Regions from separate parts of the Microtetraspora glauca genome, predicted to be linked through region 2. Evidence: riboswitches for the same ligand, from Rfam matches in the RefSeq annotation. Region 2 holds a riboswitch; the other holds the start of a gene.
The links. A riboswitch is a leader RNA that binds a small molecule or an ion and turns the genes downstream of it on or off. The one in region 2 is predicted to bind cyclic di-AMP.

Region 1 (5,396 bases), on a different contig from region 2:
GGCGTCGAGCTGGACGCGAACGGCTGGGTGGACGTCGAGGCACTGCTGGCCGCCTCGGCCGCGCACGGGTTCCCGATCTCGCGAGCGGAGCTGGAGCGGGTCGTCGCGGACAACGACAAGCGACGGTACGTGATCCAGGGGGAACGGATCCGGGCCAGTCAGGGCCACTCCGTCCCCGTCGACCTCGATCTGCCGGTGACCACGCCGCCCGCACTCCTCTATCACGGCACGGTCGCGCGAAATGTGGCCGCGATCCGGGCCGAGGGGGTGCGGCCGATGAGCCGTCATCACGTCCACCTGTCCCCCGACCGGGAGACGGCGACGAGAGTCGGAGCACGCAGGGGCAGGCCGGTCGTGCTGACGGTGGACGCCGCCGCGATGCGGGCGGCGGGACACGAGTTCCGCGTCAGCGCGAACGGTGTGTGGCTGGTCGACCACGTCCCGCCCGCCTTCATCCGTTTCCCCGGCTAGCACCCCGATGATCCGTGCCGAATGGGATGATCCGACACAACCGGCGTCCGCTCATCGAGGGAAGGAACAGCCCATCATGACGGAAAACGCGCGACAGCTCGCCCGTGACGCACGACGCGCTCTGCGGCAGGGCCCCGCGGCGATCGCCCAGCGGCAACGCGCCCGTTTGACCGAGATCGTGGCCTACGCCCGCGCCCACTCGCCGTACTTCCGCGAGTTGTACCGGGAGCTACCGGAAGAGATCGACGACCCGGCGCTACTCCCGGTCACCGACAAGAAGACGCTGATGGCCCGCTTCGACGACTGGGTCACCGACCGGAATGTGACGCTCGAGAAGGCCCGGGCGTTCGTGGACGACCCCACACTCGTGGGTGAGTGGTTTCAGGGGCGGTATCTCCTGGTCACCACCTCCGGCACCAGCGGGCTGCGCGGCATCTTTCTGCTGGACGAGCGGAGTGTGGCCGTGCACACCGCCGTCGGGCAGCGCGCCCGCGGCGGGCTGGGCATCGGCCAGGTCATCCGTCTCCTGCGCGGCGCCGGCCGTACCGCGATCGTCTCCGCACCCGGCGGCCACTTCGCCACCGTCGCCGGGGCGGCGCGGTTCCGCCGGGACCACCCACGGCTCAGCTGGATGCTGAGAGAATTCTCGATACACCAGCCGCTGCCGGAACTGGCCGCCGAGCTCAACCGATACAACCCCAGCTCCCTCACCGGCTTCGCGAGCATGCTCGGGTTGTTGGCCGGGGAGCAGGAAGCCGGCCGCCTGCGCATCCGCCCAGGGGTGATCATCGCCGGTGGTGAAGCGCTGACGGCAGAGAACCGTACCCGGATCGCCGACGCGTTCCACGCCGAGATCCGCTCCGCCTACGCCGCCACAGAGTGCGGCTTCCTCTCCTACGGCTGCGCGCAGAACTGGCTTCACGTCAACAGCGACTGGGCCGTGCTGGAGCCGGTCGACGCCGACTACCGGCCTGTCCCCCCTGGTCAGCCGTCGCACACGGTCCTGCTGAGCAACCTCGCCAACCGGGCCCAGCCGATCCTGCGCTACAACCTGGGCGACAACGTCCTGCTGCGTCCCGACCCCTGTCCGTGCGGCAGCCCACTACCCGCTGTTCAGGTGCAGGGCCGCGCGGCCGAGATGCTTTCCTTCCCCACCGGCCGCGGCGAGCACATCGGCATCTCCCCCATGGCCTTCGGCACCTTGCTGGACCGTCTTCCCGGCATCGAGCAGTTCCAGCTCGTCCAGACGACGCCCACCACGCTGCGGGTGCGCCTGAAGCCCGCGGACGGCACCGACCCCGACAGCGTGTGGCAGACGGTGCGCGACGAGATCGCTCATTTGCTGACCGAGCACAAGGTCGACCACATCACGCTCGAGCGCGCCGAAGAGCCACCCGAGCGGTCGGCCGGCGGCAAATACCGCAGGATCATCCCACTGGCCAAGCCCTGACGAGAAGATTGACGGGAAGGGCACTGGCTGGTGCCGTGGCCCCACCGTCCAAGGCCGGAGCTTCTCGGGGTTGCGAACCGCCCCGGCAGTACGCGCCTGGCCGACGCCTGACCGAGATGGCTCTGGTCGAGTCGTCTGAGCTGTCCGTTCCCCGGCAGGCGCTCGAACCATGCGCGCCCGCCGGGGATTCAGGAGAAGCGCTCGATCGTCGAGGCGCCCGGTGCTTCCGCTCGCCGATTCCGCATTCGGGACGGCCGTTCGGCCCCGTACGGAGGACGGCGGGCGGAAGCCCGGTCGGCTACGCCTTGGCGGCGGGGCGGCCCAGGGCGCGCAGCTGGTCGGCGGTCAACGCGGAGACGTTCTGGTCGATCGGCGTCTCGGTGTACTGGTGGATGGCCCAGCTCTTCCAGTCGGCGGGCGGGGTGACCTCACCCTTGGCCTTGCTGTAGTGCGCCACCCACAGGGGGTACTCGGACAGCCCGCGACCGTAGGTCTCGGCGAAGTTCCAGCCGGTGTAGATCAGCGGCGTCGCGCCGGTCTTCTTCTTCACGTAGGCCAGCCAGGTCTTGGCCCAGTTGTTGACGTGCGAGACGGACAGGCCGTCGGAGGTCTCCAGGTCGAGCACCAGCAGGTCGCCGGGCTTGCTGGGCTGCGCGTTCACCACCGACAGGAAGTGGTCGGCTTCGGCGATGGGGTCGTTGTAGGTGCGGGCGAAGTGGTAGGCGCCGCGGACGATGCCCTTCTTGCCCAGCTCGCGCCAGTGCCGGGCGAAGGAGTCGTCGCGCCAGGTCAGGCCCTCGGTGGCCTTGACGATGCCGAAGTGGGCCGGGCTGGAGCTCCAGTCATGCGTGGGCTCGTGGCCGGAGACGTCCTCGCCGTAGATGAGCGGCGAGGCCTTCCCCTCGGCCGCCTGGGCGGCGGGGGCGGGGCCGTCCGGGGTGGAGTGCGCCGGGCTGGACAGGACCAGGGCGGCGGTGGTGGACACGGTGGCCAGGAGACCGGTCGCGGTCAGAACTCGGAATGTACGGGTGAGGGACATGCTGGTTTCTCCTATGAGGCATTGCTTGGGGACTGCCGTGGGGAGTGGGGTCCGCGTGGTGAGCGGGTGTCAGGGTCACGCGCCGTCGCACCCGGTCCCCCCGCGGAGGGCGGCGTGTTCTACCCCACGGCCAGACGGCGCCGGCCGGGGTTCTTCGAAGAAGGGGCAGGTCGATGCGTGGGCATGAAGGGATCGACTCCTTGCTTCCATGCCGCCTACCGGGTCAGCTGACGGGTTCGGGCGGGGAGGTGCCCTACGGCACGCAGCGCGGGCTGGCGTGTCGATTCACCCCGGGAGATGGGTCCCCGGCTCCGCTGGGAGCGGATGAGGCGGCCCACGCGCCGTCAAGACGGGAAAGACTCCCCGTCGGCGACGCACGGTCCGGGCAACGAAACGGCAACACAGGTGACGACACAGTCGTCGGTACGTACTCCGATAGTGGACCTAAGGTACACATACGGACATAAAGTGACAAACAGGACAAAGGATTCTTTACCCGGACAGGTCAACCGCCGGTCAGGCAGGGAACCTCGTGGGCTCCTCGCCCGCGCTACCCGCCGCCCATCATGCGGTTCTCCCAGGCCCAGGCGGCGATCTCCACCCGGTTGCGCACCCCGAGCTTCGCCTGGATGCCGGACAGGTGGCTCTTGACGGTGCTCAGCGAGATGAACAGCTCGGCGGCGATCTCCTGGTTGGTACGGCCCCTGGCGATGGCCCGGACGACCTCGATCTCCCGTTCGGACAGCGGCCGCGCGGGCCCGCGTGCGGCCGGGGCTCCGGCGGCCGTGAGGTGGCGCAGCAGGCGCAGGGTGACCGACGGTGAGATCAGGGCGTCTCCGGCGTTCGCGGCCCGGACGGCCTCGACGAGCAGCGCGGGACCGGCGTCCTTCAGGACGAAGCCGACCGCTCCCCCGCGCAGCGCGCCCTGAACGTACTCGTCGAGATCGAAGGTGGTGACCACGACCACCCGGAGCGGGTCCGGCACCCCCGGGCCGGCCAGCGCGCGGGTGACCTCGATGCCGTCGAGGCGGGGCATCCGGATGTCCACCAGGCACACGTCCGGGCGCAGCCGCCGGGCCAGGTCGACCGCCTCGGCGCCGTCTGCGGCCTCGGCGACCACGCTGATGTCGGGCTGGTCCTCCAGGATGAGCCGCAGGCCGCTACGGATCATCGCCTGATCGTCGGCCACCAGGACTCTGATGGTCATCCGCGCTCCCGCGCGGCGACGGGCAGTGTGGCGCGCACGGACCAGCCGGCCCCGGAGCGCGGCCCGGCGACCAGCGTGCCGCCGAGTGCCTCCAGGCGCTCGCGCATCCCGACCAGGCCGTACCCCCCGCGGTGGTGGTAGCGGGCCGGCCCAGGCGGCGCGTCGTCGACGACCTCGACGGTGACGACGTCCCGATCTCGGTCGACGCTGACCATGACCGAGCGAGCCTGCGGGGCGTGGCGGGAGACGTTGGTCAGCGACTCCTGGACGACCCGGTAGACGGTGCTGGTCACTTCGGGCGGCCACCCCGACCGGTCGTCGTCGTCGGGAAGCCGCAGGTGGACCGCCCGGCCCTGACCGTAACCGTCGAAGCGTTCGACCAGTTCGCTGAGCCCCTCGGGGCCGGGCGTGGCGGGCGCCGCGTCGTCGGCGTCGCGCAGCAGGCCCACGACCCGGCGCATCGCGGCCAGCGCGTCGGAGCCGGCGGCCTCGATGCCCGCGAAGGACCCGTCCACCTTCTCGGGGTGCTTGCGGGCGACAAGCTGGGCGGCCTGGGCCTGGACCACGATGCCGGTGATGTGGTGGGCGACGACATCGTGCAGTTCTCTGGCCAGTGCCAGGCGCTCGTCGCGGCGGACCTTCTCGGCGATGGCCCGCCGTCGCGCGTCGAACAGCCGCGGGGCCGCCCCGATCATGAGGGCGCAGAGCCATCCCGCGCCGTTCAGCACCGTCACCGTCGGGACTCCGGAGGAGAGCGCGTGTGCGGTGAACAGGCTGCCGAGGACCACCGCGAACCCTCCGGCCGCGACGGCGCAGGCGGTCAGGGCCGGGAGCGCTCTGACCGCGGAGCCGACGAGCACGGACAGGGCCACGGCCATGGCGGGGCCGGGCTCGGCGGGCAGGGCCGCGAACCGGGCGGTCAGGATCGCCGCCGCCGCGACGGCCAGGCCCGCGACCGCCGCCCACGCCCTGTGGCGCCGGCGCGCCATCGCGATCACGCACACCACCGCCCCGGCGGCGCAGTCGAACAGCCAGTAGCCGCCGCCCCAGCTCTCCGCGATCCGTGACGCCCAGAAGGCGAGCAATGCCGCGAACAGCGCGCCGAGCCCGATGTCGGCCGCGATCCCGGCCCGCCCGGTGGCCCACTCCCGCACATTCACATCGTCGAGGCTATGAGATCTCTTCCCGCGCCGAACCGGCCGAAAGTACGATCCTCGCGGCGGCGAACC
Region 2 (5,396 bases):
CCATGGCACGGAGCCGGTGAACAGCACGGAGCCCCCCAGCCCGCTCCTGGCCGCCACCCGCCGCAGCGCGTCGCGGGAGGGGCCTCCTCCGACCAGCAGCAGCGCCGCGTCCGGGACCCGGGCACGGACCAGCGGCCACGCGCGGACCAGGGTGTCCTGCCCCTTGCGCGGCACCAGCCGGGAGACGCAGACGACCACGGGCCGGGCGCCGAGTCCCAACGATCTCCTGATCAGCGCGCCTCCCGCGCCGGGGTGGAAGACCGAGGTGTCCACGCCCGGCGCGAGCCGTACGAGCTTGGTCGCGGCGATGTGCGGGGCGAGGTGGCGGCGCGTGTATCCGCCCAGGTAGGTGACCACGTCGGCGCTCTCGCCGATGCGCCGCAGGAGGTCGCGGGCGATCGGCAGCCTGGCCCAGGACGCCTCGTGGCCGTGCGTCAGCATCACCATCCGCCGGGCTCCGTCGTCGCGCAGCGCGGGGGCGAGGAGGCCGAGCGGGGCCGCGGCGCCGAAGACGACGGTGCCGCAGTCCCTCGCCAGCTCCGCGGCCCGGCGCGCCACCCGCCGCGTGGGCAGCATCAGCGACGTCGGATGCCGCACCACCTCGTACGGCTGCCGCGCGTCGAACGCCTCACACCCCTTCCATCGCGGGGCGTAGACCACGACCGAGGCCGGGTCGAGGCGGGAGGCGAGCCCGTGGACGAACGCCTGGATGCCTCCGGCCCTGGGCGGGAAGTCGTTGGTGACGAACAGCGTCCTGTCCACGGCCGCTCCTCCGGGCTCACCCCTGTTCATGGCCGTGCCGTCATGGTCGCGGCAGGCCGTTGAGTCCCGCCCAGGACCTGGCCATGGCGATGCGCTCCGCGGTCGAGGGATGCGAGGCGTACAGCAGGTACTCCAGGGCGTTCGGGGAGAGATCCGAGATGTTGCGCACCGCGAGGCTCTTCTGCATCGCCACGAACGTGGCGGGGTCCCTGGTGAGGTCGAGCGCGTGCGCGTCGGCGCGGGCTTCGATCTGGCGGCTCACCACGTTCTGCGCGGGGCCGGACAGCACGGTGCCGAGGGAGATGAGCCCGACGAGCAGACCGACGGCCCGGGGGTCGCCCGCGGAGGACACGCCCGCGCGCCGGCGCAGCGCCTGGACGGCGATGAACAGCAGGCAGGTCCCCGCCGCCGCGCCGAGCGCGCCCACCAGCGTGCCGTAGAGAACGTCGTCGCGCTTGGCGTGGCCGAGTTCGTGCGCGACGATCAGCTTGACCTCGTCCGCCGGTTGGCTGACCAGCGTGTCGTACACCACGATCCGGCGGGTCGCCCCGAACCCCGACACGTACGCGTTGAGCGCGGTGGTGCGGCGGGAGGCGTCGGCGACCAGCACGTCCTTGACGGGAACGCCGTCCTTCGCGGCCATCGCGAGCAGGTCGGCGCGCAACTGCCCGGCGGGCAGCGGCGTGAACGTGTTGAACATCGGTTCGACCACGACCGGGTAGGCGAAGGACAGCACGACGGTCAGCGTGAAGGCGCCGAGGGACGCGGGGATCCACCAGGTGCGCGGCCATTTCCGGGCAAGCGCGACGATCACCAGCACGGCGACACCGGAGAGCACGATCTGGAGGCCGAAGTTCTTCAGCCGGTCGGCGGTCCACGTGCCCCACGTCTGCGTGGACAGGCCGTACTCCCGCAGCACGGTCTCCATCCACATCCCGAGCGGCCATCTCAGCAGCAGCGAGACGACGTAGACGCCCAGCACGCCGAGTATCGCCCTCACCCACCAGGGCCCTCTGATCCGTCCGATCAGCCGGGCGCCGACCGGGGTGAGGACGAGCACGCCCGCGATGACCAGCGTCAGCGCGAGCGACAGATAGCCGGGAAGCGAGGTCGCCGCGTCGAAGGCGTCGGCGCGGGCGAGCTGCGCGGGGGTGAAGTCCCGCGCGGGATCGGGGCGCACCTCCGGGGCGCCGGGGCCGAGGGCGTTCCACGGGGTCGTGACGGCGACGACCCCCATCAGGACCGCTCCCAGGACCAGCAGCGCGATCCCCGCCGCCCGGCTCCCGGATCCCGTGCCGGCTCCGGGCCTGCCGACCCGGCCGGCGACGTCACTCCGTGGCATCCCCATCACCCCTTCACAGTCCCCCGGTGGCCTCTCGTGGGCGGCGCGTCAGGCGAGCTCGCTCCGCACGTACTCTCGCCAGGCCGCGGTGAGCTCCGCGAGGTTCGTGCCCAATGTTTTTACCAGCGCCGTGGCGAGATCATGGTCGCTCGCCGCGCGATAGAGGGCCACCAGGGCGCGCTCCCCGTACCGCTCGGCGATGTACCGGCAGGCCAGCCACGCCTCCTCGTACGCCTGCGGGAGCCGTACCGAGCCGGGGCGGAACGCCTCACGGCCGGGCAGCGCCGCGGGGAGCGTGCCGGCGCGGACCTCGGCGGCGAGCTCGCTGGCGACGGCACGGGCGGTCAGGCCGCTGTCGAGATAGCCGACGTAGTCGGCGAAACCCTCCACCAGCCAGGCCGGCATGTCACCGGCGACCGCGGCCCCGGTGGCGACGTGCGTCAGCTCGTGGGCGAGCACGACGCGGCGCCCGGTCTCCGACAGGCGGGCGAAACCCGAGGGCGCGACGATGACGTGATCGACGTCGGCCAGCGCGGCGAGGCCCGTCACTCCGGCGGGCGAGGCGAGAACGGCGGCCTGCGCGTCGGTCGCGGGGACGAGGATCACCGCGTCCACGGACCCCCAGACCCGCGCGACCGTACGGCGGGCGGAGTCGGCCACGGCGGCCAGCCCCGCGACCGGCACCGAGCCGCTGCGTACCTCCGGACGGGCTCCGGGCGCCGAGAGGGATCGCGAGGCGGACCGGGGATCGGCCGCCGTCCGGCCGCCGATCACGAGGGCGTGCTGTCCTCTGACGAGCGACGCTCCGGCCCACATCTCGGGATGCTCGCCCATGACCGCGCGCGCGGTGGCCAGCGCCCGGTCGGGCGGCGCGTCGGCGGGCAGGGCCGTCACCGCCCCCGCGACCAGCACGGCCGCCCCGAGGCGGACCACAGCACGCATGCCGAAATCGTACGAGCCTCCGGACATGCCGCGGCCCCGCCCCTCTGGCAGAGGGGCGGGGCCGTGCGGCGTACCGGTGTCGAACCGCACCCGGCCGGGGGGCGGCCCGGGCGCGCCCGGGTGGGGTTCGAGCCGGGCACGCCCGGCTGGGGGGTTGATGGGGGCTCAGTCCCCGGGACGGACCGAGAGGGGGCTCGGTGGGGGCAGCGGCCCAGGGACGGACGGCAGTCGGTCGGGGGGAATTCCGACGTTCGGCGTAGGGAGCTCAGGCCCCGGGACGGACCGCGCCGACGAAGCTGCTCTTGCGGTACGCGTCGAGCTTGTCGATCCTGACCTGCGCGCCGGTGTGCGGCGCGTGGATCATTTTGCCCTTCCCGACGTACATGCCCACGTGGCCGCCGCCGCTCGTGAAGATGAGGTCGCCGGGCTTGAGGTTCTCCCAGGAGACCTTCTTCTTGACGCCGCTCTTCTGTGACCAGGTCGTGCGGGGGATCTTGACGCCCGCCTTCTCCCAGGCGTACTGGACCAGGCCCGAGCAGTCGAACGCGCCCGGTCCTGTGGCTCCCCATCGGTACGGGTCGCCGATCTGCTTCTTGGCCACCTTGATGGCCTTCTCCGCGAGGCGCTTCTGGCGGGCTGCCTTGGCCTGACGGATCGTGACCTTCGAGACTATGGCCGCTTTGGCGGAAGTCTCCGCCTTCGCGGCTGCCGCCGTCGTGGTGGCCGTTTCCAATGAGAGGCCGTCCGTCACCGGTTCGGCCGACGCGGGCTGGGCTCCGACGGCTGCGACAGAGGCGGTGATCGCTGCGCCACCGAGGGTGACGCGGGCAAGGCGGGACAGGCGTGCAGGGGTGCTAGACAGGATCGCTCCTATGGTCTTCCGCTTGCGCCTACCGGGTTAGCTGACGGATTCGGGCGGGGAAGTCGCCCTACGGCGCGAAAGGCGCCGATTCACCCCGGACCTTCGATGAAGGTCATTGGTTCCCCGGCTCCGTGCCTCCTGACTGCACGGACTCGGCATGTCGCCGCACCCGGGGGGATCGCGAAGCGGGTGACGACGACGGATGATCGGCACGAACGCGGCTGGTACCGGCGTTCATGGCGACGGCGTGGAGTGCACGTCGCGGCCCAGAAGTTACCGATTCGTGCCATAGGTCGGCAAAGTCCATGCCAAGAAATAAAGATCGAATAAAGGCTCCGGTAAAACGAAAACCCCTGCATACCCGATGCATTCCGCACTAAAATGTGACTCTGGTCACATATTGCGAAACATCCTCCGGAACTGCCACATTGGCACCAGCAGACACCCTAGAAGGTAGATCTATTTTGGTGATCGAAATTCCACGGGAAGCACCCTGGGTCCGATCGACGTTCGCGCACACGATGTGAGAGTTGTCACATATGCCGCTTCCGCCGATGGGTGAAGGTGATCGCGGAATCATGATTTCCACCGTCGAATCGCCCCGTATAACAGGACCGAGTGATCCCGCCGCATAGAGCGGGACTGGTTGCTCCTTGAGGCGTCCGTTCGTGCGGGCGTTCAGGATTCACCGGCCCCGGCCTCACCCATTGGCATACAGCCGTCCCCAGAGGCTCGATCGAGCGCCCTACGAGCTCCATGCCGGCTCACAGGGCCGGAACCAGGGGAAGCCGGGCTCAGGAGGGACCGGGCCAGGGGCCATCGACATGGAACCTCGCCGCAGAGCACCGGCGCGCTCAGCGGCGTCCGGCCACGCGGACACCGCCGAAAGCCGCGCGAACACCGCCGAAATACGCGGCACAGGACAGATCCGAGGCCTGCGGACTCGCGACAGTGTGACGGCGGTGCGGACGGGACACCAACGGGTGTGCGGCCCGGGGCACCGGCGATCCGGTGCCCCGGCCGGGGCGGTCGCCGGAGTTCCCGGCGGCCGAGATCAGGGACGTACGGCGCCGATGGCGTTGTACTGGGCGAGCGTGACGACCTTCACCACATCGCCCGTCCGGGGAGCGTGGACGACCTTGCCGTCTCCGGCGTAGATGCCCACATGCCCGTACCCACTGTGGAAGAGGAGGTCGCCCGCCTCCAGGGCGTCGAGCGAGACCCTGCGGCTGGCACCCCAGGCCCACTGCTCGAAGCTCGTACGCGGCAGCGAGACCCCGCCGCTCGACCAGGCCGCCTGGACGAGCCCTGAGCAGTCCCAGGCCCCCGGCCCGGTCCCGCCGTAGCGGTACGGCTTGCCGATCTGGCGGTAGGCGAACTGGAGCGCGGCGAGCGCGTTGCCGGAGGCCGAACCCGTATAGGCGATGCCCGCACTGTTGGGGTTGCCGGCGTTGTAGGCGCCCAGGCGACGCAGCAGCTCGGTCTGCT

Region 1: linked by a shared signal. The riboswitch ahead of AB0I59_RS30570 (glycoside hydrolase family 25 protein) and the one ahead of AB0I59_RS08995 (C40 family peptidase) in region 2 are both predicted to bind cyclic di-AMP.

What each region holds. Positions count from the first base shown of each region.
Region 1 covers NZ_JBFALK010000019.1:129,690-135,085, reverse strand. The annotation lists gene AB0I59_RS30580 (RNA 2'-phosphotransferase) at 1-471, shown strand, start outside; gene AB0I59_RS30575 (phenylacetate--CoA ligase family protein) at 548-1,921, shown strand; gene AB0I59_RS30570 (glycoside hydrolase family 25 protein) at 2,220-2,960, opposite strand; cyclic di-AMP (ydaO/yuaA leader) riboswitch at 3,158-3,302, opposite strand; gene AB0I59_RS30565 (response regulator) at 3,511-4,167, opposite strand; gene AB0I59_RS30560 (sensor histidine kinase) at 4,164-5,327, opposite strand.
Region 2 covers NZ_JBFALK010000003.1:575,463-580,858, forward strand. The annotation lists gene AB0I59_RS08980 (glycosyltransferase family 4 protein) at 1-762, opposite strand, end outside; gene AB0I59_RS08985 (M48 family metallopeptidase) at 803-2,104, opposite strand; gene AB0I59_RS08990 (peptidase MA family metallohydrolase) at 2,153-3,046, opposite strand; gene AB0I59_RS08995 (C40 family peptidase) at 3,312-3,779, opposite strand; cyclic di-AMP (ydaO/yuaA leader) riboswitch at 3,919-4,076, opposite strand; gene AB0I59_RS09000 (C40 family peptidase) at 4,963-5,396, opposite strand, start outside.